Regions from separate parts of the Streptomyces sp. NPDC059582 genome, predicted to be linked through region 2. Evidence: riboswitches for the same ligand, from Rfam matches in the RefSeq annotation. Region 2 holds a riboswitch; each other region holds the start of a gene.
The links. Region 2 has a riboswitch for cyclic di-AMP ahead of ACFV0T_RS13245 (transglycosylase SLT domain-containing protein). Riboswitches for the same ligand answer to the same signal wherever they lie in the genome.

Region 1 (7,639 bases), on a different contig from region 2:
GGTGTCCAGGTCGCCAAGGGCGCCGCCGCCGTCCTCACCGGGATCCGGGTCACCGGGGCCGGCGCGGCGGGCCTCGTGGTCGACGAGGGCGCCGACGCCAAGGTGACGGGCGGCTCGCTGGAGGACTGCGCGGGCTCCGGCGCGGTCGTGTGGACCGGCGCCCGGCCGGAGATGACCAACCTGCGCATCCACCACCCGGGCAAGAACGGCGTGTTCCTGGCCGAGGGCGCGGGCGGCACCTTCACCTCGCTGGACGTCACCCGTTCCGGCTTCCCCGCCCTGCACGTGGGCGCCACCGCCGACCCCCTCTTCCGGCACTGCCGGATCAGCGACTGCGCCGAGGCTCTCGGTGTCGACGACGGCGCGGTCCCCGTGCTGGAGGACTGCACGAAGGACGGCCTCCCGCTCACCTTCGGCACCCCGGCCCCGGCTCCGGCCCCGGCACCCGCCTCGCCCCACGCGGCGCCGGGTGCCGCCGAGCCGGCCCGCCCCGGGGCCGCCGAGGCGTCGGACGAGCCCGAGGAGACCCTGGAGGACCTGCTCGGCGAACTGCACGAACTGGTCGGCCTCGACCGGGTCAAGCGGGACGTCGGCTCGCTGGTCAAGCTGATGCAGACGGTCCGCCGCCGCGAGGAGGCGGGCCTGCCCGCCCCGCCGCTCAGCCGCCACCTCGTCTTCGCCGGGAACCCCGGCACCGGCAAGACCACGGTCGCCCGCCTCTACGGCAGGCTGCTGAAAGCTCTCGGGCTGCTGCGCCGAGGCCACCTCGTCGAGGTCGACCGGACGGCACTGGTCGGCGAGTACGTCGGCCACACCGGCCCCAAGACCACCGCCGCCTTCAACCGGGCCCTGGGCGGCGTGCTGTTCATCGACGAGGCGTACTCCCTCGCCCCGCTCGGCGCGGGCAACGACTTCGGCACCGAAGCCGTCGCCACCCTGGTCAAGCTGATGGAGGACCACCGCGACGACGTCGTCGTCATCGCCGCCGGATACCCCGGTGACATGGACCGCTTCGTCAGCTCCAACCCCGGCCTCGCCTCCAGGTTCGGCCGCACCCTTTTCTTCGAGGACTACGCGGCCGCCGAGCTCGTCTCGATCGTCGAGTACCAGGCCGGCCGGCACCGCTACGAACTCACGCCCACCGCCCGCACGGAGCTCCTGGACATGTTCCGGCGCCTGCCCAAGGGCGAGGGGTTCGGCAACGGCCGCTCGGCCCGGCAGGTCTTCCAGGAGATGACCGAACGCCAGGCCCAGCGGGTCGCCGAACTCACCGACCCCACCGCGGACCAGCTGATCAGCCTGGAGTCGCAGGACCTTCCGGTCCCGGCCGAGCGCTGAACGGCCTCACGGCCGCGGGGCCAGCTCCGCCATCGGTCCCCAGCCGTGCTGGTCGGGAACGTTCACGTTGATGATCTCGGGCGTCTCGGCGACCGCGCCGGCCATCGTGGCCAGCCCCGCCTTGAAGTGCTCGGACCCCACGTGTGCGGCCCCGGCGTCCTCGTCCGCGAACGCCTCCAACAGGGTGAACCTGTGCGGGTCGTCGACGCTGCGCGACCAGTCGAAGAACAGGTTGCCCGGTTCCGCGCGGGTGGCCTCGGTGAAGGGAGCCACCAGGGCCGGCCACTCGTCGGCGAGCTCGGGACGGACGGTGAAGCGTACGGCGATGAAAATCATGGCTCCACCATGCCGCCGTCGGCGGCGGAATGCCAGCGGCGGACACTCCTGTACGGCCCGACCCGTGCGGCCCGACCTGCAGTACGGCCCGACCTGTGCGGCCCGGGGCTCAGGCGGGCCGGGCCGCGCTGTGGATCGCGGTCTGGCCGGCGAAGAAGATCGACTCCTCCCGTATGGAAGCGCCCGGACCGGGGGCGTGGATCATCGTGCCGTTGCCCGTGCAGAGACCGACGTGGCCGGCGTCGCCGTGGAAGAAGATGAGGTCTCCGGGCTGGAGGTCGGTGAGCGGTATCGCCGCGACGCCGCGAGCCTGGTCGAGCGCCGTACGGGGGAGCGCGACCCCCGCGGCCCGCCAGGCTGCCTGGGTCAGGCTGGAGCAGTCGTACGACTCGGGTCCGGTCGCGCCCCACAGGCACGGCCTGCCGATCTGGGCGCGGGCGAAGTCGAGCGCCATGGCGGCCTTGCCGCCGTAGGGCGGTTCGGGCACGGGAACGGGGGCGGGAGTGACGAACTGCCCGGTGTCGACGGGGCTGTTCGGGTAGCCCATGTCCGAGGGGACGACGGCGAACTGTCCGGTGTCGACGGGGCCGTTCGTGTAACCCGTGTCGACGGGGAGGCTGAACTGCCCGGTGTCCACAGGGCTGTTCGTGTGGCCCACGACGGTGGGGATGACGGCGAACTGTCCGGTGTCGACGGGGCCGTTCGTGTAGCCCGTGTCGACGGGGAGGCTGAACTGTCCGGTGTCGACGGGGCTGTTCGGGTACCCCATGTCCGAGGGGACGACGGCGAACTGTCCGGTGTCGACGGGGCCGTTCGTGTAACCCGTGTCGACGGTGAGGCTGAACTGTCCGGTGTCCACAGGGCTGTTCGTGTGGCCCACGACGGTGGGGACGACGGCGAACTGCCCGGTGTCGACGGGGCCGTTCGTGTAGCCCGTGTCGACGGGGAGACTGAACTGCCCGGTGTCGAGCGGGGTGTTCGCGTAGCCGCCGCCGAGGGGGAAGCCGGTGTCGAGTCCGGTCGCCGGCTGCGTGAGCCAGCCGTCACCCTCGCCGAACAGCGGATCCGGCTGCGCGGGGGACGGCCACAGGGGTTCGGCCGGGGGCGCGGCTTCGAGCGCGGCGGGCGGTGTGCTGCGCAGGGCGAGCTGCCGGGCCAGCAGTCTCCTCGCGGAGGCGAGCTTGTCCTGGATCTGCCCCTTGGTCGTCCGCAGCGCGGCCTGCCGCGACCCGCTGTCGGGCGAGGGCGAGGGCGAGGGCGAGGGCGAGAGCGCGGGCGAAGGCGAGAGCGAGGCGGCGGGCAGCGCGGCCGGGAGCGCCGGAGCGGCCTGGGGCGCGGGCAGGGCCGGGAGGGCGTCACGTCCCCTCTCCGGCGCGGCCGGAAGCGCGGCGACGGGACCGGCGGTGAGCTCCGTTACGCGCCTGGCGGGTGCCTCCAGTTCGAGACGGGGGGCCGGAATGCCGGCCGGCAGCTCCGCCGGGCGGTCGGGGCGCTCGGCGCGCGCGGGGCGGGCCGCGGCCGGAGGGTCGGGCATCCTGTCGGCCGGCAGCACCGCCGCGACGGTCGGGCCCAGCTTGGCGCGCGCCCCGTCGAACCACTGCCGGGCGATGGTGTCGAGGGCGGGATCGCCCGGCCGACGCTCCGGGTTCCGCGCCGGTTCGGCGGACCTGCGGTTTCCCGCTGACATCGCGCGGGTGGCGTTGTAGGTTCCCGTGTCCGTCTCGGCGCGGTCGTAGAGGGTGTTGATCCGTCTCCGGATCTCCTCACGGCTGACCGCGTCCTGCATTCCGGGGAGACCGGGACCAGCGGGGCGCGTGTCGCGTTCCGGCGCCATCGGCGACGTACTCCTTCCGTGCACCGCCTACCGAGTTAGCTGTCGGGTTCGGGCGGAGGTTCCGGAAGGCGTGCCCTACGGCCCTTGCCCCGCAGGGCAGTTGGGCCGATTCACCCCAAAGATCGGTTGGGTCCCCGGCTCCGGCGGCCGCAGTGGTTCACCGGACTCGGCGGAGGCTGCACGGCCCGGCGGGATTCGCCGGAGGGTTCCGAGCGGCCTGGCGCCAACTTAGCTAATTTGTGCGGCTCATGTGAAGGTTGAAGGGCGGTATGCCCGATACGTAATTGTGACCTTCATTTCCTTGTGGCCTCTCCGGGTTGCGGCGGCCCCCGGCCGGGCTGCTGCGCCCGCTGCCTCCCCGGTGTCCTGTCGACGCGTGAATCAATCGTCACGCTCACTGATTCGAGCGCCGATCCTTGATGTGACGTCGAATACGGTCGTATGGTCCAGGCATTCCTTCGCCATCCGTCGTCGCCATCCGAGGTAGTCATGGACCGCACCCGCCTGCAGCACCTTCTGGCCCGCGAGAGCGCCGAGGCCGACCGCCGCAACCCGCGTTCGAAGGCCGCCTACGGGCGGTCCGAGCACCTCTTCGGTCGGGTTCCGATGACCTGGATGAACAAGACGGCCGGTGCCTTTCCCCGTTACCTGGACACCGCCCGGGGCGCCCGCGTGACCGACATCGACGGACACGACTACATCGACTTCTGCCTCGGGGACACGGGCGCGATGGCCGGCCATTCGCCGGAGGTGGTGGCCGCCGCCGTCCAGCACCGGTTCGCCGAGCTCGGCGGGGCGACCGCGATGCTGCCGACCGAGGACGCCGAGTGGGTCGGCGCCGAGCTCACCCGGCGCTTCGGGCTGACGCGGTGGAGCTTCTCGCTCACGGCGACGGACGCCAACCGGTGGGCGATCCGGCTCGCCCGTGCCGTCACCGGCCGCGCCAAGATCCTGGTGAACAGCTACAGCTACCACGGCAGCGTCGACGAGTCGCTCATCGTGGTCGGCCCCGACGGCCGGGGCGCGGCCCGCCCCGGCAACGTCGGCGCGCCCTGCGACGTCACACTGACCAGCCGGGTCGCCGAGTTCAACGACCTGGCGCAGTTGGAGCGCGAACTCGCCCACGGGGACGTCGCCGCCGTCCTGATGGAGCCCGCGCTGACCAACATCGGCATCGTGCTGCCCGAACCCGGCTATCTGGCCGGGGTCCGTGCCCTGACCCGGCAGTACGGCGCGCTCCTCGTCAACGACGAGACGCACACCTTCTCCGCCGGGCCGGGCGGCTGCACCGCGGCCTGGGACCTGGAACCCGACGTGCTGACCATCGGCAAGGCGATCGGCGGCGGCATCCCCGCCGGTACCTACGGCCTCTCCGCCGACCTGGCCGAGCGGCTGCTGGCCCGCGCCGACCTCGACCTGGTGGACATGGGCGGGGTCGGCGGCACCCTCGCGGGCAACGCGCTGTCCGTCGCCGCGACGCGCGCCACCCTGGAACACGTCCTGACCGACCAGGCCTTCGCCCATATGTCCAAGCTCTCCGAGCGCTTCGAGACGGGCGTCAGGGCGGGCATCGACGCCCACGGCCTGCCCTGGTCGGTCAGCCGCCTCGGCGCGCGTACCGAGTACCGCTTCACCGCGCCCGCGCCACGCACCGGCACCGAGTCGGCGGCGGCCGCGGACCCGGAGCTGGAGGACTTCCTCCACCTCTATCTCGCCAACCGCGGAATCCTGCTGACCCCGTTCCACAACATGGCGCTCATGTGCCCGGACACCACGGAGCGGGACGTGGACACGCACACCGGGGTGTTCGCCGCCGCCCTGGCCGAACTGGCCGGCTGACGTGCGCCGATAGGGTGGTCGCGAGCCGCCGGGACGGGAAGGGAAGCAGGGGACGTGGACGAGATCGACCGGGCCATCCTGCGGGAACTGCAGACCGACGGCCGCATCGCGTACGCCGACCTCGGCCCGAAGGTCGGCCTGTCCGCCTCGGCGGCCCGGCAGCGTCTGCAACGCCTGCTGGACTCCAGGGCCGTTCAGGTCGTCGGCGTGACCGACCCGATGGCCATGGGCGGCCAGGCGATGGCACTGCTCGGCATCGGGGTGGACGGAGACCCGCGAGTCGTCGCCGACGCCCTGGCCGAACGCCCCGAGGTGGTCTACTCCGTACTCACCTCCGGCGGGTTCGACCTGTTCGCCGAGGTGGTCACCCCCGGCCCGAAGGACCTCCTGGACTTCGTCAACGACGTCGTCAGACCGATCGACGGAGTCCGGCAGGTGCAGTCCTTCCCCTACTTCGGGATCCACACCCACCGGTTCCTCTGGGACGTCGGCTGACCTCGCGTGCCGGCTCGGACCCGAGCTCGTGGACGAGTTCGGCCACGGCCTCAGATACGGCGCACGGTGTGCAGTTTCGTGGCGTACGTGCCCGTGCCGTCGAGCAGTGACGCGCCGCCCAGATCGGACATGGTGGGCCCGTCGACCGTCTTGCGGCTGGAGAGGAAACGGCGCTTGCCGGCCGCGTCCCTGCCCAGGTAGATGCCGACGTGGTCGACGGTCACGGGGCCCGACTCGGCGTCGTCGCCCGAGTCGGCGTTGAACAGCACCAGGTCGCCGGGCTGGAGCAGAGCCGCGGCGGGCGGGCCGGTGCCGTCGGTGCGGTCGACGATCACCCCGGGCGCGGAGTCGACGATGTACCGCGACTGGCGCGGAATCCGCTCTCCCGAGGTGTCCGCGCCGGCGGCCAGCGGCACGCCCATGTGATAGCCGTAGACCATCCGCGTGTAGCCCGAGCAGTCGAGGTTGCCGACCTGCTTGCTGGACGGCTTGACGTAGGTGCCGTCCGGGAAGGTCCAGCCGGTGTTCATGTACTCGTGGAAGTCGGCGCCTTCGAAGCGGTAGCCCTGCGGGTCCAGGTAGCCGTATCCGGCCTCGCCCAGCACCTGCCTGCCCTGGGCCGGTCCGGCCCCGGCCGTGACCGTCGGCGCGTCGGCGAGGAACATCGCGGCGTGGGCCAGGACGTCGGGAGCGGGGGAGCCGGCCCAGCCGCGGATCGTCTGCTCCAGCTGCGCCGTCCAGGTTCCGTCGAACGGCTCCGGCAGCACCCGCACCCAGTCTCCGTGGGTGACGGTCGGCGGTGTCTCCCAGTTCGCGGCGTCCACCTCGAAGCGGCTGACGGACAGCTTGACCGGCAGGTTCGTGCAGCCCGTGTTCGCCAGGGCGCGCAGGCCCACCCGGCCCTTGGCGAAGGTGGGGTCGACGACGTCGACGACGTCGACGGCCCAGGCGGCCGGCTCGGCCGACGCCGACCGCCATGCCCTGGCCTGGATCCGGGTGCCCTCCCGGCGTACCCGGATCGTCCAGTCGGTCCCCGCGGACACGCTCGTGCCGAGGGTGAGGGCGGGGACCAGCTGCGTCACCGTGTCGTCGACCTCCTTCTCGACGCGCAGCTCGACCGCACCCGAGGTCAGGAAGGACAGCCGGGCCCGGTAGTTGCGGTGGGTGCTCTGGTAGCCGAACGTCAGCCCGAAGGAACAGGCCTGGCCGGTGGGCACCTTGTCGAACCGGGCCGTGCAGCGGGCGTCGACGTCGGTGATCTCCTCGTCGTGCAGGCTGGCGTGCCGGCTGGAGCCGTCCGTGGTGAGGCTGATGACACCGCTGCCAGGCACCACCGCGTAGTCGGTGTCCACCGGTCCCAGCGTGTACCAGCTGCCACCGCCGGGAGACGTGCCCCAGTATTTCCGGTCCGGTATCTCGAGCGACAGATCGGGCAGGGTGCGCTGGAAGTCGTCCACGAACGGCCGCTTGTTCTCCGCGAACGTGCGCTGCGGACCGGGTAGTACGACGGTCCGCGCACCATGGGTCAGCAGCGCGACGCGCGTGCCGCCGGAGGTGACCTCGGTGCGGGCCGGGGTGCCCGCCAGCACGGTGGCGGTGAGCGGGGAGCCGAGCGCCACCGATGTGAAGTAGGAGCCGTCCAGCGGCGCCAGGGTCACCGAGGAGCGGGCCGAGGACAGCCCGGCGGGCCCCGCGAACGGAGGGACGGTCGTGGCAGCCGCGGCGGCACGGGCCGGAGCCGACGCCGCTCCGGCGAGCGGCACGGAGGCGGCGGAGGCCGCGAGAGCGGCGAGAAGT
Region 2 (7,639 bases):
ACCGCCAGTATGAGGGCGCCGGAGGCCGGAGTCAGGGTCCTTGGGCGACTGGCCCCGGGGACGGCCAGGACTCCCCGGCTCGGCCGGGCCGCCCGCCGGCACCTACGTGCCTCGCGGCCCACGACCCGCGCTCCGGACTCCGTGCTCCGGACTCCGCGCTCCGGACTCCGTGCTCCGGACTCCGTGCTCCGGACTCCGTGCTCCGGACTCCGTGCTCCGGACTCCGTGCTCCGGACTCCGTGCTCCGGACTCCGTGCTCCGGACCTTGCGCTCCGGACCTTGCGCCCCGGACCGCTCAGGACCCGCGCTCCGGACCTCCGTCGGTCAGTCCCGCGGCACCACGCGTCCCGTCACTTCCCCGAGCCCCACCCGCAGTCCGTCCGGTCCGGGAGCCCAGGCCGTCATGGTGACCACGTCGCCGTCCTCCAGGAAGGCCCGCTTGCCGTCGGGCAGTTCGAGCGGGTCGCGGCCGTTCCAGGTCAGTTCCAGCAGGGAGCCGCGTTCACGCTCGTGCGCACCGCTGACCGTGCCCGACCCGTACAGGTCGCCCGTGCGCAGCGAGGCGCCGTTCACGGTCATGTGGGCGAGTTGCTGGGCGGCGGTCCAGTACATGGTGGAGAAGGGCGGCTCGGACACGACCTGGCCGTTGATCGCGACGGAGATGCGCAGGTCGTAGCCGCCGGGCTCCTCGTCCGTGTCGTCCAGATACGGCAGCAGCGCGTGTGTGCGCGCCGGCGGCGCCACCCGGGCGGCGTCCAGCGCGTCCAGCGGTGTGATCCACGCCGACACCGAGGTGGCGAAGGACTTGCCGAGGAAGGGACCGAGCGGGACGTACTCCCAGGCCTGGATGTCGCGGGCGGACCAGTCGTTGAGCAGGCACAGGCCGAAGACGTGGTCCGTGAAGTCGCCGAGCGCCACCGGCCGGCCCTGCTGCGACGGCGCTCCCACCACGAAGCCGACCTCGGCCTCGATGTCCAGCCGGACCGACGGGCCGAAGACCGGTGCCTCGTCGCTGGGGGCCTTGCGCTGGCCCGACGGACGTACGACGTCCGTGCCCGACACCACGACCGTCCCGGACCGCCCGTGGTAACCGATGGGCAGGTGCTTCCAGTTCGGGGTCAGGGAGTCCACCGCGTCCGGGCGGAAGATCTGCCCGACATTGCGGGCGTGGTTCTCGGAGGCGTAGAAGTCGACGTAGTCGGCGACCTCGAAGGGCAGGTGCAGGGTCACCGACGACAGCGGGTGGAAGAAGGGCTCGACGGCCCGCTGGTGGGCCGGCACCGTGACCCACCCGGTCAGTGCGCGTCGCACGTCCGACCACACCGTGCGGCCCGCCGCCAGCAGCGGGTTCAGGGTCGGCCGGGCGAGCACGGAGGCGTACGGGGAGCCGAGTGCGAGGGCCGCGGCCCCCGCGTCGAGGACGTGGTCGCCGAGGCGGACACCGACCCTGCGCTCGTCGGAGTCCGGACCCGCGGGGGAGAAGACGCCGTACGGAAGGTTGTGCGGCCCGAAGGGATCGCCCTCGGGGACGTCGAAGGGGGGCATGGGTGCTGCCTCACTCTCGGATGCGTGCGGTGCGTTCCGTTTGGTCGTGCCACATGGTGTGTTCCATGCGACCGCGGCACACGTTACGGCTGAGTTGCCTGTCTTGGGCAGTGTCTAAAGAGTTTGCAATGTCCGTTTTGGGGTTGTGGGAGGCGCCAATTCCGGCTTAGCGTCCTTTGGGGGACACGGACGGGGTGGGTCCGGTCCGTAGGGGGGACACGTGGGGGGACCCGTGGCCGGGAGCACCAGCAGCATGCCTTTCGAGGCCGATCGTGATGTGCCGGGTCTGATCGTGAAATTCGGCGACTATCCGCTGCACCACGGTGGGGTCGGAGCGATCCGCAGTCTGGGCCGCCTGGGCGTCCCGATGTATGCGATAACCGAGGACCGTTACACGCCGGCCGCCGCCTCGCGCTATCTCGAGCGCGCGTTCGTCTGGCCGACGACCGGCACCGAGGAGCCGGAGTACCTGGTGGAGGGACTCCTGCGGATCGGCCGTCGCATCGGCCGGCCCGCCGTCCTCGTCCCGACCGACGAAGAGGCCGCGGTCCTGATCGCCGAGCACCAGGACGCCCTCGCCGAGCGCTTTCTCTTCCCACGGGTCGAGCCCGGCCTGCCGCGCCACCTGGCCAGCAAGCAGGGCCTGCACGAACTGTGCGTGGAACACGGCATTCCGAGCCCGTCGGCGGCCTTCCCGCAGTCCTACGACGACATCGTCGCGTTCGCCGAGAAGGCCCGCTTCCCGGTGGTGGCCAAGAACCGTGAGGCGTTCGTACGGCGCAAACGACCGGCTGTGAACGGCACGACCAGGATCGCCACCCGGGAGGGCCTGCTCGCGCTCGCCGACGACTGGGGCGAGCGGCACGGCGACCCCGGCGTGATCCTCCAGGAGTACCTGCCGCGGGAGCAGGCGGAGGACTGGATCGTGCACGCCTACTTCGACCGGGACTCGATCCCGCTGGCGATGTTCACCGGTGTGAAGGTCCGCTCCTGGCCGCCGCACGCGGGCATGACGGCGAACGCGTATGTCGTCGACAACCCGGAACTCGCGGACCTCGCCACACGTTTCATCAAACAGATCGGCTTCACCGGAATCATCGACCTCGACCTGCGCTTCGACCGGCGCGACGGTCAGTACAAACTGCTCGACTTCAACCCGCGTATGGGCGCCCAGTTCCGGCTCTTCGAGAACGAGTCGGGTGTGGACGTGGTCCGCGCCATGCATCTGGACCTGACGGGCCGCACCGTTCCGGAGGGGGAACAGCGAGCCGGCCACCGGTACATCGTGGAGAACATCGACCTGCCCGCTCTCCTCGCCTACCGCCGCAGCGGCTATACGACGCCGCACGCACCGGCGCGGGCGAGCGGGACGGAGCTGGCCTGGCTGGCAGGGGACGACCTGCGGCCGTTCTTCACGATGCTCGCGCGCTTCGTGCGGCCGGGCGCGAAGCATCTGTACCAGCTGTGGCGCACCAACCGCCGCGGCGGCAGCACCACCACGAAGTGACGAAGTGACGTCCTGGGGAGGGACTTCGTGATCCGACCGGTAGCAATCATCGGCGCCGGGCCGTTCGGCCTGTCGACCGCCGCCCATCTGCGGGCGCGCGGCATCCCTGTCCGCGTCTTCGGCGAGCCCATGGTGAGCTGGCGCGACCACATGCCCGCGGGCATGCTCCTGAAGTCGACGCCGGTGGCCTCCAACATCGACGCCCCGCAGCAGGGCCACGACCTCGTCGACTACTGCGACGCGGCCGGCATACGCCGACTGGTGACGGACGAGGACATCATCCCCGCCGAGAGCTTCATCGCCTACGGCGAGTGGTTCCAGCAGAAGCTGGTGCCCGAGCTGGAGCGCGTCAGGGTCGTCTCCGTCGACCGCAAGGCCGGTGGAACAGATGGAGCAGGTGGAGCAGGTGGAGCGGGTGGCGACGGCGGGGCGGCCGGCTCCGGATTCGAACTGAAGCTGGACTCGGGCGAGTTGTTCACCGCCCGGGCGGTCGTCGTGGCCACGGGCCTGTCCGGTCTGTCCCATCTGCCGCCGGAGCTGGCCGCGGCCGCCGCGGACGGCCCCGCGCCCACCGGCCGGGTCTCCCACAGTTCCCAGCACCACGACCTCAGCAGGTTCTCCGGCAAGGAGCTCATCGTCGTCGGCGCCGGCCAGTCCGCGCTGGAGACGGCGGCACTCGCGGCGGAAGCGGGCGCGCAGGTGCGCGTCGTCTCGCGCGGCCGCGGCCGGGTGGCCTTCGGCGCACCTCCGTGGGACCAGCCGAAGCTGCGCCCCGAGTCCCCCTTCGGCCGGGCCTGGTCGCTGTGGGCGCTCAGCTACTACCCGCACCCCTATCGCTACCTCCCGGCCCAGACCCGCCACTACCTGGTCCGCCGGGTCCTCGGCCCGCTCGGCGCATGGTGGCTGCGCGACCGCTTCGAGGGCAAGGTGCAGGTCAGCGAGGTCGCGCGGATAGTAGGGGCGGCCGCGGCGGACGACCGTACGACGCTGACGGTCGCCCCACACGCGGGTGGCACCCGGCAGCTGTCCGCCGACCACGTCATCGCGGCGACCGGATACCGGGTGGACATAGCCGCGATGGACTTCCTCGGCCATGAGCTGCGCACCGCGCTCGCGGTGAGCCGGGGCACTCCGAAGCTCGGCGCGGGCTATGTGTCGTCCGTGCCCGGTCTGTACTTCACCGGCCTCCCGGCGGCGGCTTCGTACGGCCCGGTGATGCGCTTCGTGTGCGGTACGGAGTTCGCGTCCCCGCGGCTGGCGAAGCACCTGGCGGCGGCGCACGGCTGAGGAGGGGCCGGAAAGGAGTCTCTGACCATTTCGCTCACCAACATGTTCAACCGCGTCAACACCACCATCAAGGAGCCCGCGCGCACTACTTGGGGCTGAAACGGGGGTGAGTCGTGGGGGCGCGGTGTCCGTATTCTCTGATCATGGCCGCTCCCCTCGCATTCTCACTCATCGCCACCGACCTGGACGGAACGCTGCTGCGCGGCGACGACACGTTCTCCGACCGGTCCCTCGCCGCGCTGGCGCGGGTGGTGGACGCCGGTGCCCGGCATCTCGTGGTGACCGGGCGCCCGGCCCCGAGGGTGCGGCCGCTGCTCGACGAGCTGCGCTGCACCGGGCTCGCGGTGTGCGGGCAGGGCGCGCAGTTGTACGACGCCGGCGCGGACCGGCTGCTGTGGTCGGTCACTCTCGACCGGGAGCTGGCCGAGACCGCCCTCGGCAAGATCGAGGCCGAGGTCGGGCAGGTGTACGCGGCGGTGGACCAGGACGGGGTCGACGGCCTCACGCTGATCGAACCCGGCTATCTGATGCCCCACCCGACCCTGCCCGCGGTGCGGGTCGGACGGCGCGACGACCTGTGGTGCGACCCCATCAGCAAGGTCCTGTTGCGCCATCCCGCCCTGTCCGACGACGAGTTGGCGGCGACAGCGCGATCCGTGGTGGGGTCGCTGGCGACGGTCACCATGTCGGGTCCGGGGACCGTCGAGCTCCAGCCGTGCGGTGTCACCAAGGCGACCGGCCTGGCGCTGGCCGCCGAGCACCTCGGCCTGGGTGCCGAACGGGCCCTCGCCTTCGGCGACATGCCCAACGACATCCCCATGTTCGACTCGGCCGCCCACGGGGTGGCGATGGCCAACGCCCACCCCGAGCTCAAGGCGGTGGCCGACGAGATCACCTTGTCGAACGAGGACGACGGGGTCGCCGTCGTCCTCGAGAGACTCTTTCCGTGATCGGACCGGTCAGTACGCGCTGAACACGTTGTCGATCGAGCCGTACCGCTTGGCGGCGTAGTTGCAGGCGGCCGTGATGTTCGCGACCGGGTCGTAGATGTCGAACGACGTGCCTGCCACGTGGTACGCGGCGAACGTGGGGTCGATGACCTGGAGCAGGCCCTTGGACGGTATGCCCTTGACCGCGTTGGAGTCCCAGAGGTTGATGGCGCGCGGGTTGCCGGAGGACTCGCGGATCACGTTGCGGTAGATCCCCTTGTAGGTGCCGGGGATCTTGTGCTTCGCCATGACGGAGAGGGACTGCCGGATCCAGCCGTCGAGGTTCTTGTTGTACGTGGCTGCGGTCACGGGCTTGGAGGTCACGGACGTGGTGGCCGCGGAGGCGCAGGTCGCGCCGAGGAGGGGGAGAGCGAGTACGGCGGCGCCGGTGCCGGCGACGGCGAGCGTGCGGACGAAACGGGCGCGACGAGTCTGACCGATAGCGAGCATGTCGAGGTTCCTCTCCGGCGCCTGCGAGGTGAGCTGTCGGGCTCGGGCGGGGAGGTGCCCGGTCGTAGCGCCCTTCGGCGATGCGACTTAGCCCCTAGCCGTTCCGGTGCGATGTCCGAACCGGCGGCTTGCCTGGGTTCCCCCGCTCCTGCCGTACGAATGAGTTCGTCGATGGTGGTGAAGGGCGGCGGCAGGATTAGGCGTCCGCCCGATTGCCCGGAACGTATGCGAGAGCACATGTCCGAAACAAGTACCGAATTCACATCTCACACCGATTGACCTTGGTCTGAGGCATATGGAGTGCTTGATCCTTTGCGGTTGCCAAGGGTCAAATCGCTTGCGGCAGAAGGGCGGTGGGGTGGGGGGTGGATATTCCCCCATCTAGGGTCGAGTGACCCAATTCACGCACTCTGGGGGGCTGGATCATTTGCCGACAAGAGGGATTCATTAATTAATCGTGGCAAATCGGACATCGGTGTTGAGGTGGCCCCTTTATCTTGGATTAGTCCGATTTGGTCGGTATTGATCGGGGTGGGTGTGGAGTGCCGGCACCCGTCCCCTCCGTCGCCTCGACCCTCTCCGCCTTCGCTGTCCTCTGTGGAGGGTGGCTTCGGTGGCTCCGATGGTTCCGGTGGCGTCGGTGGCGTCGGTGGTTCCGGTGGTCGCCGCCGGGGCGTCGCTGTCGGGGGGCGACTTTGTTGGGGTGTCGCACCTGCGCGTACGGGGGCGCCGCGCGGGCGCGGATGAGCGGGTGCCTTCGGCCGGTCAGGTGACGGTGTGCGGCGATCCGTTGCGCCGGGTCGGATGTCGTCCCGTGTCGGTGCTGACCTGGGCGAGGTCCGCCCGGGGCGGCGTGGTGCGGGGCGCGGGGCGGGGATCCTTGCTTTCTGGTGCGCCGACAGTTCCCGTCGTACCGGCGGGAATCCGATGCGGTGTGCCCATGTCGTCCGATCGGCGACATACCGGGCGTGATCCGGTACCGCCTGGCCTGTAACCGTGGGGGCTATCGGTGATCGAAACGTGACCGGATACGCTGACTTGAGTGAGGGCAGCGACCTATCGACAAACCGTGTAAGCGCCAGTAGACACCAGCAGACAGGAGACCCCTCGTGACCGTCGTCGGGCCGTTCGGGCTGAGCGTGCGGGACCAGGCTCTGGAAGCCGATGTCCAGGCCGGATTGGCGGCTGTCGAGGAAGGCTTGCTCGAGGCCACCAAGAGCGAGGTCCCCTTCATCACGGAGGCCGCGCAGCATCTGGTGCGGGCGGGCGGGAAGCGCTTCCGGCCGTTGCTCGTGATGCTCGCGGCGCAGTTCGGGGACCGGCATGCGCCGGGGATCGTGCCGTCGGCGGTGGTCGTGGAACTGACCCACCTCGCCACGCTGTACCACGACGACGTCATGGACGAGGCCGAGGTGCGGCGCGGGGTGGACAGCGCGAACACCCGCTGGGGCAACTCGGTCGCGGTCCTCACCGGTGACTTCCTGTTCGCGCGGGCCTCGCACATCCTGGCCGACCTCGGGCCGGAGGCGGTGCGGGTGCAGGCGGAGGCGTTCGAGCGGCTCGTGACCGGGCAGATCCTGGAGACGGCGGGGCCGCAGGACGGTCGGGATCCGGTCGAGCACTACCTCGACGTGCTGGGTGGCAAGACCGGGTCGCTGGTGGCGGTGGCGTGCCGGTTCGGGGCGATGATGTCCGGGGCGGACGAGACGGTCGTGGACGTGCTGACGCAGTACGGGGAGCGGCTCGGGGTCGCCTTCCAGCTGGCCGACGACGTGCTCGACATCGCGTCGGACTCCCACGAGTCCGGGAAGACGCCCGGGACGGATCTGCGCGAGGGCATCCCCACGCTTCCGGTGCTGCG
Region 3 (7,639 bases), on a different contig from region 2:
GCCGCCGCAGCTCCTCCAGCACTCGCCCCCGGTCGGCCAGCAGCGCTCCCCGGTCCGGCCAGGTCCGCACGTGCGCGGGCGGCGGGGGCGGCGGCAGCGTGGACGAGGACATCGGCACCCTTTCGGACGGCGCCGGGACGGCGACGGATCGGCGGACTGCGTACGGGAGGCACACCGCCATCCCGCGCGCCGACGCTACCGTGCCGCCGCGCTCATGCCCGTCCCGGCGCCGCCCCGCCCGGCCTCATCAGGCCATCCCCGAGCGGCTCTCGACCCCCTTCAGGCCCTTTGGTTCTCCCCTCACACACGGCACCCGGCAGGCGGGGCTCGCGGTACCCGTCACACCCGTCGCGGTCACGTCACACGACCCGGGTGGCCCCCGCGAACGGCATCTGGTCGATGGGCGCCAGCCGTACCGGCGCCGAGGGGTTCGGGGCGTGGATCATCTGTCCGTCGCCGACGTAGATCCCTACGTGGGTGATACCCGAGTAGAAGAACACCAGGTCGCCCGGGAGCAGTTCGGAGCGGGAGACCCGGCGGCCCGCGTCGATCTGCGCGTACGTCGTGCGGGGCAGGGAGAGGCCGGCGGCGCGGTACGCGGCCTGGGCGAGGCCCGAGCAGTCGAAGGCGTCCGGTCCGGTGGCGCCCCACACATAGGGGCTGCCGAGCTTCGAGTAGGCGTAGGAGACGGCGTCCGCCGCGCGGGAGTTGGGCGCGGCGGACGTGGCCGTCGTGCTCCCGGGTGCCGCCAGGCTGTCACGTCCGGCCGTCGACGCCCGCGAGGCCCGGCCGGAGCCTGCCGCCGTCGCCAGGTTCGCGCGGTCCGCGGCCGACAGCCGCGACAGCAGCTGACGCGCCTCGTCCAGTTTCCCGGTGATCGTCTCCTTGTTCCGCCGCAGCTCCGCCTGGCGTGACCTGAGCGAGGTCAGTTCGACGCGTGCGGCGCCGCGTAACCGCTCGATCTCCCGCAACTGTTTACGGACGCGGGCGACGGCGCCCGCCTGGCGGTCGCCGGCCCGTTCGGCGAAGGCGGCTCCGTCGAGGTACCGGTCGGGGTCGTCGGAGAGCGCGAGTCGCAGTGCGGGGTCGATGCCGCCGTCGCGGTACTGGGCCGCGGCGAGCGATCCCAGCGCGTCCCGCGCCGAGTTGAGCCGGTCCTCCCGGCGGGCCGCCTCGTCCCGCAGCGACGCCAGCCGTTTCTCGGCCGCCTGCGCCTTCTCCTGCGCGCCGTTGTACTTCTCGGTGGCCGCCTCGGCTTCCTGGTACAGCTTGTCCACCTTGGCCTTGACCTGCGCCGGTGTCAGATTCGGTGCGGCCTGACCGGTCCCGTCGAACGCCGTCGCGGTCGCCGCGCCCGCGAGGGCGAGGGTGGCGGCGGTACGGGCCGTATTGCCGCTGAGCGAGCGCCGGCGGGGCTTGCGGTGCGCTGCCACGTGGACTTGCACGTCCTTTCGTACGACCGCCTCATCCGTGGGACCGCCCGGCGGACGCACGGCCGCCAGGGGAGCGGACGCGCGTCCGCCGGAAGGCGGTCCACGCGTCCGGCGACGGCCCGCACAGGGGGAGCGAGCCGCCGCCGGACCTTCTCGGCGGTGGTGTCCGACTGCCGCCCCTGGCCCGGGCGGCGGTGGGGAGCCGGTCACCTGGGGGAGGACGCTAAACCCGTCTGTGTCGGTTGGGTAACGTCATGTGCGGAACTGGCGCGAGCGGATCGAACGGTGACCTCAAGTGGCGGGGCTCTCGGCGCGGAGCCGTCGACTTCACGCAGTGTGATGACCGATGTCGGGATTCCCGGACACGTTCGGGTGGCGCGGTGCTATGGCGCATATATGCAGTCGCCGCCGGAGGCGGTGGCCCGGTGTCGGGCGGCACGGGGGGCCCTCGTTAGGCTCCGGCCTCATGGACGTACTCATCCATCTCTTCGTCGGCCTGCACATCATCGGCATCGCCTCGCTCCTGGGCGGCTTCCTCACCCAGCTGAAGGCGATGGGCCGGGGGACCGCCCGCTTCGTCCCCGCGATGCTGCACGGCGCGGCGACGATGCTGGTCACCGGGGTGATCCTGGTCGGCCTCAACCAGGCGGACGACCAGCCGGTCAACAACATCAAGATCGGGGTGAAGCTGGCCCTGCTGATCGTGATCCTGGGCCTCGTCTACGTGAAGCGGGACGACGAGAAGGTGGACAAGGGCCTGTTCGGCCTGGTGGGCCTGCTGACCACGGCGAACGTCTTCATCGCGGTGCTGTGGACGTGACGCCGGCACGGACGGCCCCCGAGGCCGCCCGGACCGCCGCCACGGCCACCGCGAGCCAGACCGCCACGGCGATCCACAGCAGTACCTCCCCGACCGCCTTCAGCCACGGGACGCCGACGGCCGAGGCGACGGACAGCGCCGCCGTCGCCGTCATCCCCATCGGGAACGCGGTCGACCACCGGAGCACGTCGTAGCCCAGCCTCGGCCGCAGCAGCTCGGCCGCCAGCAGGACGACGTACCAGCACACGTCGAGCGCCAGCAGGCCGACGGTCATGACGCGCAGGGCGCCACGGTCGTCGTCGTTCCACAGGTACAGGCGCGGACCGTCGGCCGCGAGCAGCCGCGCCCCCGCCAGCGCCGAGATGGAGAGCGCCCCGCCGGCCACCCACTGGTCGCCGGCCCCCTCGACGGCCTGACGCAGGTCGAAGTGGGCCAGGCCCAGGCAGTAGAGCACCAGTCCGCACAGGAACAGCACCAGCGCCGCATGCGCGAGCCAGGCCGTCGACAGGGCCCCGGCGAGGGTGGCGCAGAGCACCGCGAGCCCCTGCGTGGCCACGCAGCCGAGGAACACCGCCCCCGGCATACGGCGCTCCCAGTGCCGTAGGACGACGACGAGCAGCACCGGCCACAGCACAGCGGCGAGGGCCAGCAGAGCCTCGGCCAGGGTCTGCCGGCCCAGCACCGAGAAGCGGGTGCCGAGCACGGCGGTCGCGGCGACCGAGGTGAGCGCGGCGGGCGTGCACGCGCAGCTCACCCAGTTCTCCCGCGCCCACAGCAGCTGTACGGCGAAGCCCGCCGCCAGTGCCAGCCAGGCGGCGCAGGCGAGCACCAGGGCGGTCCGGGACAGGACCTCGTACCCCGTCAGCTGGAGCGCGACCGACAGGATGCCGGTCGCCAGCACGGCGGCCCCGGCCGCCGGCCGGCCGTGCGCCCACCAGGCGCGAAGGGGGGAGGTACGCGGCATGCGGCCGATGCTAAGGAGCACCGCGCGTGTTGCGAGCGGGGCACGCGCGCGGGCGCCCGAAAGTACGCGCGGGCGCAGGCAGGCTCGTCAGGCGGGGCGCACCACGCTGTGGATCCCCGACTCGCCGTCGTAGTAGATCGACTCCTCGCGGACGTACGCGCCGGGCTTGGGGGCGTGGATCATCATCCCGTTGCCGATGTAGACGCCCACATGGCTGACGTCGTCGTAGAAGAAGACCAGGTCACCGGGCTGGGCGGCGGAGAGGGAGACGGTGGTGCCGGCGTTCACCTGGTCGTAGGTGGTGCGCGGGAGGGTGACGCCGGCGGCCTTCCAGGCGGCCTGGGTGAGGCCGGAGCAGTCGTAGGAGCCGGGTCCCGTCGCGCCCCAGACGTAGGGCTTGCCGATCTGCGCGCGGGCGAAGGCGAGCGCCTTCTCGGCCTTGGTGCCGTAAGGGGAGTCGGCCCCGGACGAGGACGAGGACGAGGACGACGACGAGGAAGAGGAGGCGGACGGGTCCGAGCCCGGTGCCGCCGTGCTCTCCCGCGCGGCCGCTGCCGCCACCGCTGCCTGCCGCTTCGCGAGTTCCGCCGCCTTGCGCGCGGCCTCCGCCTGCTGCCGCTTCTCGATCTCGGCCAGCCGGGCCTTCTCCTGCGCCGTCAGCTTCGACAGCAGCACGCGCGCGTCGGCGAGCTTCCGCTGGACGGTCGCCTTGGCCGTCTTCAGGTCGTCCTGCGAGTCGGTGAGCGTCCGTAGGCTCTCGGCGGCCTCCTGGCGCTTCTTCATCGTCGCGGACTGTTCGGTGACGTAGTCGTCGACCGCGCCCTTCTGGCGCGTGGTCAGGCGGCTCATCAGCTGAGCCTGGTCGAAGTAGTCCTGCGGGGAGTCCGCGAGCAGGAGGGTCGCGGTGTCGGGCGCGGTGGCGCCGGTGCGGTACTGCGCCGCGGCGAAGGAGCCGAGCTCCTCGCGTGCCTCGTTGAGCTTCTGGGTGCGCCGGGCGACGTTGTCGAGGAGGGTGTCCACGCGCTTGCGCTGCTTGCCTGACTGCTCTTTGGCCGCGTTGTACCTCTCGGTCGCCGACTCCGCCTGGCGGTACAGGTCGTCCACCTTCTTCTCGACCTCTTCGAGGCTCGGCTTGCCGTCGTCGGCCGAGGGGGTGGCGTCGGCGGTCTGGGAGAGCAGGGCGACGGAGGTGAGTGCCGCCGTGGCGAGGGCGGGGGTCCGTATGCCTGCTACGCGCGTAGCTGCTGGACGCGACTTGCGGTGCGACGCCAAGGGAGGCGACTCCTTCCACGTTCCGCCTACCGGGTTAGCTGTCGGGTTCGGGCGGATGGATCGGAAGGGTTGCCCTACGGCCGCTCCCCGACGGGAAGCCGGGCCGATTCACCCCGGGTCTCGGTTGGGTCCCCGGCTCCGGTCGCCGCGGGGGCGTACCGAACTCGGCGGAGGGCCGCGCGGCCCGGCGAGGTTCGCCGGAGGGGGTCGTGCGGCCTGTTGGGCACGCTAGCCAACTCGTGTGGCCTCTGTGAAGGTTGATGGGTGATATGTCCGATACATTTTCGTGACCTCAGGTCAGGATGTTGTTCACCTTGATTGATCAGTGGCTTTTCTGGTGATGTGTCCGTAAGTGGGCGGATGATGCTTCGGTCGCGCTGCCGGGGGGCAAGTCGATCGCGGACGGTGTCGGGGCCGTTCCGGAAGGTGAAAAGGTGCCGGGCGCCCGATTCCGGGGGGATGTTCTCAGGGCGGCGGCGGGTTGTCGGTGGGGCGCCCTAGACTCGGAGAGCGATGAGCAGCCTCTTTGACGACAGCTTCCTGGCGGATCTCCAGGCCCCCCGGGCCCATGGGGAGGAACCCCCGCCGCCGCCCGAGGACGAGCACGTACCGGAGCCGATTCCGGACGACCTGTTCGGCGGGAAGTTCGACGCGCCGCCGGACCGGGACGCCTACTACCGCGACGGCGCCCCACGCCCGGCGATCGACCCGGCCTCCCTGCTGGAGGGGCTGAACGAGAACCAGCGCGCGGCCGTCGTCCACTCCGGCACCCCGCTGCTCATCGTGGCCGGCGCGGGGTCCGGCAAGACCCGCGTGCTCACCCACCGCATCGCCCACCTGCTCGGCGAGCGGCACGTGCATCCGGGCCAGATCCTCGCGATCACCTTCACCAACAAGGCCGCGGGCGAGATGAAGGAGCGCGTCGAGCACCTCGTCGGCCCGCGCGCGAACGCGATGTGGGTGATGACCTTCCACAGCGCGTGCGTGCGCATCCTGCGCCGCGAGAGCAAGAAGCTCGGCTTCACGTCGTCCTTCTCGATCTACGACGCCGCAGACTCCAAGCGCCTGATGGCCCTGGTCTGCCGGGACCTGGACCTCGACCCCAAGCGCTTCCCGCCGAAGTCCTTCAGCGCCAAGATCTCCAACCTGAAGAATGAGCTGATCGACGAGGAGGACTTCGCCGCCCAGGCCACCGACGGCTTCGAGAAGACCCTCGCCCAGGCCTACGCCATGTACCAGTCGCGGCTGCGCGAGGCCAACGCGCTCGACTTCGACGACCTGATCATGACGACGGTCAATCTGCTGCGCGCGTTCCCGGACGTCGCCGAGCACTACCGCCGTCGCTTCCGGCACGTGCTCGTCGACGAGTACCAGGACACCAACCACGCCCAGTACGCCCTGGTGCGCGAGCTCGTCGGCACCGCCGAGCACCCCGTGGACGTGCCGCCTGGCGAGTTCGACCTCCAGCCCGCCGAACTGTGCGTCGTGGGTGACGCCGACCAGTCGATCTACGCCTTCCGCGGCGCGACCATCCGCAACATCCTCCAGTTCGAGGAGGACTACCCGAACGCGACGACGATCCTGCTGGAGCAGAACTACCGCTCCACGCAGACGATCCTCTCCGCCGCCAACGCCGTCATCGAGCGCAACGAGTCCCGCCGCCCCAAGAACCTGTGGACCAACGCGGGCGCGGGCGCGAGCATCACCGGGTACGTCGCCGACACCGAGCACGACGAGGCGCAGTTCGTCGCCGACGAGATAGACCGTCTCACGGACGCCGGGCAGGCGAAGTCCGGCGACGTCGCCGTGTTCTACCGCACCAACGCCCAGTCCCGTGTCTTCGAGGAGATCTTCATCCGCGTCGGCCTGCCCTACAAGGTCGTCGGCGGCGTCCGCTTCTACGAGCGCAAGGAGGTCCGGGACGTCCTGGCCTACCTGCGCGTCCTGGCCAACCCGGAGGACTCGGTCCCGCTGCGCCGCATCCTCAACGTGCCCAAGCGCGGTATCGGCGAGCGCGCCGAGGCGATGATCGACGCGCTCTCCCAGCGCGAGAAGATCAGCTTCCCGCAGGCGCTGCGACGCGTCGACGAGGCCTACGGCATGGCCGCGCGCTCCACGAACGCCGTGCAGCGCTTCAACGCGCTGATGGAGGATCTCCGTACGATCGTCGAGTCCGGCGCGGGCCCGGCGACGGTCCTGGAGGCCGTCCTCGAACGGACCGGATACCTGGCCGAGTTGCAGGCCTCCACCGACCCGCAGGACGAGACCCGCATCGAGAACCTCCAGGAACTCGCCGCCGTCGCGCTGGAATTCGAGCAGGAGTCCGGTGAGGGCGAGGCGGCGGGCGGGCTCTCCGACTTCCTGGAGCGGGTCGCCCTGGTCGCCGACTCCGACCAGATCCCCGACGAGGAGGACGGCGACGGCGTCATCACGCTGATGACCCTGCACACCGCCAAGGGCCTGGAGTTCCCGGTCGTCTTCCTGACCGGCATGGAGGACGGCGTCTTCCCGCACATGCGCGCCCTCGGCCAGGCCAAGGAACTGGAGGAGGAGCGCCGCCTGGCGTACGTCGGGATCACCCGCGCGCGGGAGCGGCTCTACCTCACGCGGTCGGCGATGCGCAGCGCCTGGGGGCAGCCGTCGTACAACCCGCCCTCCCGGTTCCTGGAGGAGATCCCGCCGGCCCACCTGGAGTGGAAGCGGACCGGGGCCACGGCGCCGCTGTCCTCCGGACCGGCCGCGGGGCTCGCGTCGTCGCTGTCGTCGTCGCGCTCGCGTTCGTCGGCGGCGGGCGCGTCCGGCTTCGCCACGCGCAGGGCCGCGGAGAAGCCGGTGGTGGCCCTGGCCGTCGGTGACCGCGTCACGCACGACCAGTTCGGGCTCGGCACGGTCGTCGGGGTGAAGGGCACGGGCGGGAACGCCGAGGCGACGATCGACTTCGGGGACACCAAGCCGAAGCGGCTGCTGCTGCGGTACGCGCCGGTGGAGAAGCTCTGACGGCCACGAGGTGAGCCCCCGGCGCTGTGCCGGGGGCTTCGTGGGTACTCCCCACGCGCGCGTCGCGTGGGATGTGCAGCGTGGGGACGCTCGGCGCGGCCGGGTCTACGTCGGGTCGAGGCCGTGACTGCGCAGCCAGGGGAGCGGGTCTAT
Region 4 (7,639 bases), on a different contig from region 2:
GCGGGATGCAGGCCCTGCGGGTGCACGTGCCGTACGGCTCCCAGGGCGACATCGTGCGCGTGCACCCAGGCGAGGAGTGGCTGTACGTCCTCGCCGGGCGGCTGCGGCTGCGCCTGGGCGACGCCGCGCACGTGCTGGAACCGGGCGACAGCGCGCACTTCGACTCGCTGACCCCGCACCGCATCGCCGCACAGGATCCCGAAGGCCTGGAGCTCCTGTTCGTCCACACCCTGTTGCAGAGCCCGACGGCCGCGCTGTGCCTCGGCCCGACCACTGGAGAGACGTCATGAGCGACATCGAGGAGAAGTTCCCCCGCTCCCTCTGGATCCGGCTGATCATCTACATCGCCGTGGGGCATGTCCTCGCCGCGTTCATCTGGCTGCTCTTCGAGGTCGGCGCCCAGCAGTAGGCGCAGGCGCGGCGGCGGGCCCGCGTGGCGTCGGCGCCCAGCAGTAGGCGCAGGCGCGGCGGCGGGCCCGCGTGGCCGGGCGTCAGTCGAGCAGCCGCTCGCGCAGCCGCTCCCGGGTCTCAGGCGCCAGCCCGAGCCCCTGCTCCAGGTAGGTGTCGACGCCGCCCCAGGTCTCCTCGACGGTTTCGAGGGCCGCGCCCAGATACTCCGCGCGGGCGTCGAACAGGGGGCTGAGCAGCTCCATGACCTCGGGTGAGTAGCCCGCCGAGGAGGAGCCGCTGCGGCGCACCTTGTAGCGACGGTGCTTGGCGTTGGACTCCAGGTAGTCGGTGAGGATCGCCTCGCGCTCCACGCCCAGGGCGAGCAGCGTCACGGCTATGGAGAGTCCGGCGCGGTCCTTGCCCGCGGCGCAGTGCATCAGGGCGGGGACGCTGTCCTCGGCGAGCGAGTGCAGCACCTGGGAGTGCTCCCGGGTGCGCTCCCGGACGATCGTGCGGTAGGACGTGATCATCCGGTGCGCGGCCTTGCCCTCGCCGAGGAGGGTGCGCAACTGGTCGATCTCGCCGTCGCGGACCATCTTCCAGAACTCGGAGCCGTCCGCCGGGTCCGACAGCGGCAGGTTCACATTGCGCACGCCGGGCAGGTCGACGTCCTGGCCCTCCAGCTTCTGGTCCGCCGCGTTGCGGAAGTCGAAGACGGTGTGCAGTCCCAGGGAGGCGAGGAACGCCGCGTCCTCGTCGGTCGCGTGCGCGAGGTGGCCGCTGCGGAAGAGCACACCGTGGCGCACCCGCCGTCCGTCGACGGTGGGCAGCCCGCCCACGTCACGGAAGTTGCGCACTCCGGCCAGCTCGGGTTCGGTCGACGGGACCTGCTGCGTCAAGGGGGGCTCCTCCCGCTCGCCCCGGCGGCGCGGCTCGGCGGGTGGCCGACGGGGATGCGCTCTCGACGATACGACATGGATTCCTGGGGCAACGGGTTGTCCACAGCAGGGGCGGCCAGGGCGGACGCCGGCGACGACTTGTCCACAGGCGAGGGCCGGGACGCCGGTCCGTGGCGAGGACTTGTCCGCAGGACATTGCCCGGGAGGCCCCGAGCCCTTGATGATGTTGGGACCTGTTCACGTCTGTTCGACTCTGTGAGGCCTTGATGCTGGAGATCGCGGGAAACGGCCGTACATGGCTGCTGTCGGGACCGCAGAGCAGTTACGCCGTCCATCTCACCGGGGACGACGAGCTCCTGCACCTGCACTGGGGCCCCAGGATCGGGCTGGCCGACGCGGAGGCCCTCGCGACCCGCCCGCTGCCCGACTACTGGCCCTTCGAGTCCCCGCTCGACGGACGCGAGGAGTACCCGGCCGAGGGCGGTCCCCGCTTCGTCCGGCCCGCCCTGTCCCTGCGCACCGACGAGCGGCGGGGCACCGAGTGGAGCTTCGACGGGGACGAGACCGAGGGTGACGAGCTGCGGCTGCGGTTCCGGGACGCGGAGACGGTCGTCACGCTGCACTACCGGATGCGTGACGACGTCGTCGAGCGCTGGGCGACCCTGGACAACCAGGGGCCCGCGCCCCTGGAGGTGCTGCGCGCCGACTCCGCCGTCTGGACCCTGCCCGACCGGGACGGCTGGCGCCTGTCCCAGCTGCACGGCCGCTGGGCCGCCGAGTCCCGGCTGACGCGCTCCGAGCTCACCTACGGCGAGCAGGTCATCGGCAGCCGCCGCGGCCACACCGGACACCAGCACCTGCCCTGGGTCGCGCTCGACACCGACGCCACCGAGGAACGCGGCGAGGTCTACGGCTGTGCGCTGGGCTGGTCGGGGTCCTGGCGGATCGCCGTGGCGCAACTGCCCGACGCGCGCGTGCAGATCACCGGCGGCGCGGGGTACGACGAGTCGGGCCTGCTGCGGCTGGCCGCGGGGGAGTCCTTCACCACGCCGGTCTTCGCCGGGCTGTGGAGCGACGGCGGATTCGGCGGTGCGAGCCGTGCCTGGCACGACTACCAGCGGACGTACGTCGTCCCGCAGGCCGACCGGGACCGGCCGGTGCTGTTCAACTCCTGGGAGGCCACCGAGTTCGACATCTCCGAGGAGCAGCAGCGGGCGCTGGCGCGGCGCGCCGCCGCGATCGGCGTCGAGCTGTTCGTGGTCGACGACGGCTGGTTCGGTGCCCGCACCAGCGACCGGGCCGGGCTCGGCGACTGGACGCCCAACCCCGACCGCTTCCCGGCCGGCCTCAAGCCCCTCGCCGACGATGTGCACGCCCTCGGCATGCAGTTCGGGATCTGGGTCGAGCCCGAGATGGTCAACGCGGACAGCGACCTGTACCGGGCACACCCCGACTGGGTGCAGTACCAGACGGGACGAAAGCGGACAGAACTGCGCAATCAGCTCGTGCTGAACCTCGCGCGCGAGGATGTCCAGGAATACCTCTGGGAGCGGCTCGACGCCCTGCTCAACAGTGCCCCGATCGACTACGTGAAGTGGGACTTCAACCGCTGCTTCACCGACGCCGGCTGGCCCGGTGAACCCTATCCGCAGCGGCTGTGGGTCGACCACGTGCGCGCCCTGTACGCCTTGTTGGACCGGCTCCGGGCGGCCCATCCGGGCGTCGCCTTCGAGTCCTGCTCCGGGGGCGGCGGCCGGATCGACCTGGGGATCATGAGCCGTACGGACCAGGTGTGGACCTCCGACAACACCGATCCGCTCGACCGGCTCGCCATCCAGCACGGCTTCAGCCAGATCCACCCCGCGCGAGTCATGGCCGCCTGGGTCACCGACAGCCCCAACGTCCAGCTCAACGGCCGGGCCAGCTCGCTGCGGTTCCGGTTCGTGAGTTCCATGGCCGGGGTGCTCGGCGTCGGCGGAGACCTCACCCGGTGGACCGAGGAGGAGCTCGCGGAGGCTGCGGACTGGGTCGGTCTCTACAAGGAGATCCGCCCGCTCGTGCAGCACGGCGACCTCTACCGGCTGCGGGCCCCGCAGGGCGGACTCAGTGCCGTGCAGTACGTCCGCGGGGACGAGACCGTCGTCCTCGCCTGCCTCCAGGCGCAGCGGTACGGCGAGCCCGTGCCCGCGCTGCGGCTGCGCGGCCTCGACCCGGAGGCTTCGTACAAATGCCATGAAACGGGCGAAGTTCACCGAGGGGCGGTGCTGCTGCATCACGGGATGCGTACGGGGCTGCGGGGCGACCTCGACGCGACGGTCATCCGTCTCCGCCGCGTCTGAGCGAAGTGCCCGGATTGCGGCTTTCGTTAGAAATCGCCGTGGAATAAGGGAAATCGTCGAGGGGTGCGTGAGGAGCGTCATACCGGTGACCGTGAGTCGCCCGGCATGTTCACGTAATTCAGGAGTTCTCCCAGGGAATTACGGAAAAGGGGCTGAGGGAATTCACGGAGGGTGACCGTGAATTCCCGTCATGGATCAAGCAATTCGGGAACTTCCGAAAACACCTGCTTGTTCCCCTGCTTCCCACTCGCCTACGTTCGCCATCAATCCGGGCGAACGCCTAATCCTGCCGGCGCCCGGTGTCCGCACACTGACCCGTGCCCGGCAGGAGCGGGGGACCCACAGGCACGACCGCCTGTTCCGGTCTCCGGAACAGGCTCGGGGTACAGCCGCGCCGCGAGCGCGGCCGGGCATCTCCAGCCCGCACCCGACAGCTCACCTCGCAGGCGCCGGAGAGGAATTCGCCATGCCCGCGAAGGGTAAGCACCGCCGCCCCAAGGCCCAGCGCTTCACTCGCTCGATCGCCGTCGCCGGAACCGGCGGCGCCGCACTCGCCCTCCCGCTCATGGGGGCCGCCGGCGCGCACGCTGCGACGCCCCAGACCCCCGCCGGGTCCGTTGCCGGACAGGCCGCGCAGTCCGCTCCGGTGGCCCACGAGCAGACCGCCGTGAAGCAGGTCGCCGAGAAGGCCGCCGACAAGGGCGAGGGTGCCCGGACCTACACGGTGCGGACCGGCGACTACCTCTCGAAGATCGCCGACGCGCAGCACGTCAGCGGTGGCTGGCACCGGCTCTACCAGGACAACCGTGCGGCGGTCGGCGCCGACCCGTCGCTGATCCACCCGGGCCTGAAGCTCAGCATCGGCGCGAAGGCCCGCGCCGGGTCGGGTGTGGAGTCCTCGTCGGCGAAGTCGTCGGCGAAGTCGTCGTCCAAGGACGCCCCCTCCGTCTCGACGCCCGACCTCGAGCTCGCCGCCGCCACCACCGGCGGGGCTCCCACTACTTCCACCGGCACCTCCACCGGCACTACGACCGGCACTTCCACCGCCACCGGTTACACCCTCCCGGTCTCCGGCGGCGCCGTCGGCACCGCCTACCGCGTGGCGGGCGGCATGTGGTCCAGCGGCTACCACACGGGCGTCGACTTCGTCGTCCCGACCGGTACCCCGCTCAAGGCCGTGGGCGCGGGCACCGTCGTCTCCGCGGGCTGGGCCGGCGCCTACGGCAACCAGGTCGTCATCAGGCTCGCGGACGGCTACTACGCCCAGTACGGCCACCTCTCCCAGCTCTCCGTCTCCGCCGGGCAGACCGTGACCGCGGGCCTGCGGGTGGGACTCTCGGGCGCGACGGGCAACGTGACCGGCCCGCACCTGCACTTCGAGATCCGCACCACGCCCGGCTACGGTTCCGACGTGGACCCGGTCGCCTACCTCCGTTCGCACGGCGTCGCCGTCGGCTGACCGGAGTACCGCCGCCCGCGACGTCCTTATTCCCTGGTTGGCCAACTCTTTAGCAGTGGCTTATCTCACCGTCCGTCAACCCCTTCCTACGGTCGCGTAGGTCACATTCGAAGGGGAATCATGGGCCGACGTGGCAGACGATTCGAAGAGTGACAGCAGATCAGTGATCGGGTCGTACGTGGCGGTGGGGGACAGCTTCACCGAGGGCGTCGGCGACCCCGGCCCCGACGGGGCGTTCGTCGGCTGGGCCGACCGGTTCGCCGTGCTCCTCGCGGACCGGCGGCCCGAGGGCGACTTCACGTACGCGAACCTCGCCGTGCGGGGCAAGCTGCTCGACCAGATCGTGGCCGACCAGCTTCCGCAGGCCGTCGAACTCGCGCCGGACCTGGTCTCCTTCTGCGCGGGCGGCAACGACATCCTCCGCCCAGGGACCGACCCCGACGAGGTGGCCGAGCGGTTCGAGCGCGCGATCGCCGCGCTGACCGCCGTGTCCGGCACGGTCCTGGTGACGACCGGTTTCGACACCCGCGGTGTGCCCCTGCTCAAGCACCTGCGCGGCAAGATCGCGACCTACAACGGGCATGTCCGCGCCGTCGCGGACCGGTACGGCTGCCCGGTGCTCGACCTGTGGTCCCTGAAGTCCGTCCAGGACCGGCGGGCCTGGGACGGCGACCGGCTGCACCTCTCGCCCGAGGGGCACACGCGGGTGGCCCTGCGCGCGGGCCTGGCCCTCGGCCTGGACGTGCCGGCCGACCCGGAGCAGCTCTGGCCGGCGCTCCCGCCGCGCGGCACCCTGGAAGTCCGGCGCGACGACGTCCACTGGGCGCGCGAGTACCTGGTTCCGTGGATCGGCCGCCGACTGCGCGGGGAGTCCTCGGGCGACCACGTGACCGCCAAGGGCGCGCTGTCCCCGGACGACATCAAGGAGCGGATCGCGGCCGTGGCCTGAGCGGGCGAGCGGCATGGATGGGGGGCCGGTGCGGCTGCCGGCCCCACCGCTACGCCGTCAACGCTCCCCGGGCGAGTCCCAGTTCCCGGGCCAGCGCCTCGTCCACCCACTCCTGCGCACGGGCCCGGGACACGGCACCGGCGTACGACGTCAGCTGCACGGCGAGACCGTCGAGCAGCGCCGTCAGGCGCAGGGCCGTGCCGCCCGGGTCCGGGCAGGCGAACTCGCCGCCGGCCACGCCGTCCGAGATGACCTCGGCGATGGCCGCCTTCCACTGCCGGTCCAGGTCCCGTGTGACGTCCTGGAGCGCGGGCTCGCGCAGGGCCACCGCCCAGCCCTCGATCCACAGCCGCCACCCCTTGGCCTGCCCCGTGGGGGCGTACCAGCGCACGGCCGACCGCAGCCGCCGTACCGCGGTCGTCCGGCGGCCGAGCAGCTTGCGCAGCTGAGCCAGATCCTCCTCGGCGGCGTGGGTGAAGGCGGCGGCGACCAGCTTCTCCTTGGTCGAGAAGTGGTAAAGCACCAGCGCGTTGCTCACCCCGAGCGCCGAGGCCACGTCGGCGATCCTGACCGCCGCCACGCCCCGTGCCTCGATCTGCTCGACGGCGGCCCGCAGCAGCTCCTCCCGCCGCTGCGCCACACTCAACCGGACTCTCGCCACGCGGTCACCCTAGTCGGTCGCCCCCGGCCGCACCGCTCACCGGTACCAGCCGAACCGCTCCGCGATCACCGGCAGCCGGTCCGCGACGATGGCGTGCGCCGCGGCCCGCGGAGTCGTCCCGTCGGCCTGCGCGCGGGTCAGCATCAGCTCCACCAGGGCACGCATCGAACGGCGTGTGTACGCGAACGCCTCGTCGGCGTCCGGCCCGATGTCGCCGAAGAGCGTCCACCACCACCAGGCGTTCGTCCCGGAGTTGACCACGACGTCCGGCAGCACCGTCACCCCGCGTGCGGCCAGCAGCTCCTCCGCCTCGGGCAGGACCGGCATGTTGGCCGCCTCGACGATCCAGCGGGCCGTGATCCGCTCCTGGCCGGCGCTGTCGATCGCGTACGAGACGGCCGCCGGTACGAGCACCTCGGCGTCGGCGGACAGCCAGGCGTCGCCCGGCAGTTCACGGTCGGCCGGGCGCAGCGCAGCGCGGTCCACGGTTCCGTACGCGTCCCGTGCCGCGAGCAGCGCCTCCACGTCGAGCCCCGCCGGGTTGGCGATCGTGCCCTTGACGTCGGCGACGGCCACCACCGTCAGTCCCGCGCGGGTGAGGAAGCGGGCCGTGGCGCCGCCCATCGTGCCCAGACCCTGCACGGCGACCCGCGTCCCCCGGTGGGGCACACCGGCCCGGTCCAGGGCCGCGAGCACCGACTCGGCGACACCGCAGCCGCCGACGAGCTCGTCCAGGCCGATGCCGTCCACCTCGGTCGCGAACGCGTCCGCGAGCCGCCGCCGGGCCGCGGCCTCGTCCTCGAGCAGCGGATAGACGGCCTGGACGGAGGAGACCAGACCGGCTTCGGCCGCGGCCCTGTCCACCAGGTCCTGGGTGAGGCCGAGATCCTCGCCCGTGGTCCACACGCTCTCGACGTACGGCCGCATGGCCCGCAGGTAGCG

Region 1: another riboswitch for cyclic di-AMP. It lies ahead of ACFV0T_RS22050 (C40 family peptidase); the one in region 2 lies ahead of ACFV0T_RS13245 (transglycosylase SLT domain-containing protein).
Region 3: another riboswitch for cyclic di-AMP. It lies ahead of ACFV0T_RS10235 (NlpC/P60 family protein); the one in region 2 lies ahead of ACFV0T_RS13245 (transglycosylase SLT domain-containing protein).
Region 4: another riboswitch for cyclic di-AMP. It lies ahead of ACFV0T_RS31920 (peptidoglycan DD-metalloendopeptidase family protein); the one in region 2 lies ahead of ACFV0T_RS13245 (transglycosylase SLT domain-containing protein).

What each region holds. Positions count from the first base shown of each region.
Region 1 covers NZ_JBHWCC010000025.1:102,219-109,857, forward strand. Annotated here, with positions in the region: gene ACFV0T_RS22040 (right-handed parallel beta-helix repeat-containing protein) at 1-1,338, shown strand, start outside; gene ACFV0T_RS22045 (putative quinol monooxygenase) at 1,345-1,674, opposite strand; gene ACFV0T_RS22050 (C40 family peptidase) at 1,784-3,508, opposite strand; cyclic di-AMP (ydaO/yuaA leader) riboswitch at 3,517-3,690, opposite strand; gene ACFV0T_RS22055 (transaminase) at 3,998-5,347, shown strand; gene ACFV0T_RS22060 (Lrp/AsnC family transcriptional regulator) at 5,402-5,842, shown strand; gene ACFV0T_RS22065 (NlpC/P60 family protein) at 5,893-7,639, opposite strand, start outside.
Region 2 covers NZ_JBHWCC010000011.1:159,197-166,835, forward strand. Annotated here, with positions in the region: gene fahA (fumarylacetoacetase) at 325-1,545, opposite strand; gene ACFV0T_RS13230 (ATP-grasp domain-containing protein) at 1,799-3,052, shown strand; gene ACFV0T_RS13235 (FAD-dependent oxidoreductase) at 3,080-4,339, shown strand; gene ACFV0T_RS13240 (HAD family hydrolase) at 4,483-5,289, shown strand; gene ACFV0T_RS13245 (transglycosylase SLT domain-containing protein) at 5,299-5,778, opposite strand; cyclic di-AMP (ydaO/yuaA leader) riboswitch at 5,782-5,959, opposite strand; gene ACFV0T_RS13250 (polyprenyl synthetase family protein) at 6,888-7,639, shown strand, end outside.
Region 3 covers NZ_JBHWCC010000008.1:112,302-119,940, forward strand. Annotated here, with positions in the region: gene ACFV0T_RS10215 (hypothetical protein) at 1-112, opposite strand, end outside; gene ACFV0T_RS10220 (NlpC/P60 family protein) at 360-1,433, opposite strand; gene ACFV0T_RS10225 (hypothetical protein) at 1,900-2,253, shown strand; gene ACFV0T_RS10230 (tellurite resistance/C4-dicarboxylate transporter family protein) at 2,231-3,217, opposite strand; gene ACFV0T_RS10235 (NlpC/P60 family protein) at 3,305-4,489, opposite strand; cyclic di-AMP (ydaO/yuaA leader) riboswitch at 4,497-4,655, opposite strand; gene pcrA (DNA helicase PcrA) at 5,003-7,486, shown strand; gene ACFV0T_RS10245 (M23 family metallopeptidase) at 7,592-7,639, opposite strand, start outside.
Region 4 covers NZ_JBHWCC010000048.1:4,452-12,090, forward strand. Annotated here, with positions in the region: gene ACFV0T_RS31900 (helix-turn-helix domain-containing protein) at 1-290, shown strand, start outside; gene ACFV0T_RS31905 (DUF6126 family protein) at 287-409, shown strand; gene ACFV0T_RS31910 (tyrosine-protein phosphatase) at 492-1,289, opposite strand; gene ACFV0T_RS31915 (alpha-galactosidase) at 1,556-3,628, shown strand; cyclic di-AMP (ydaO/yuaA leader) riboswitch at 3,931-4,090, shown strand; gene ACFV0T_RS31920 (peptidoglycan DD-metalloendopeptidase family protein) at 4,095-5,087, shown strand; gene ACFV0T_RS31925 (SGNH/GDSL hydrolase family protein) at 5,251-6,036, shown strand; gene ACFV0T_RS31930 (TetR/AcrR family transcriptional regulator) at 6,086-6,697, opposite strand; gene ACFV0T_RS31935 (Glu/Leu/Phe/Val dehydrogenase dimerization domain-containing protein) at 6,734-7,639, opposite strand, start outside.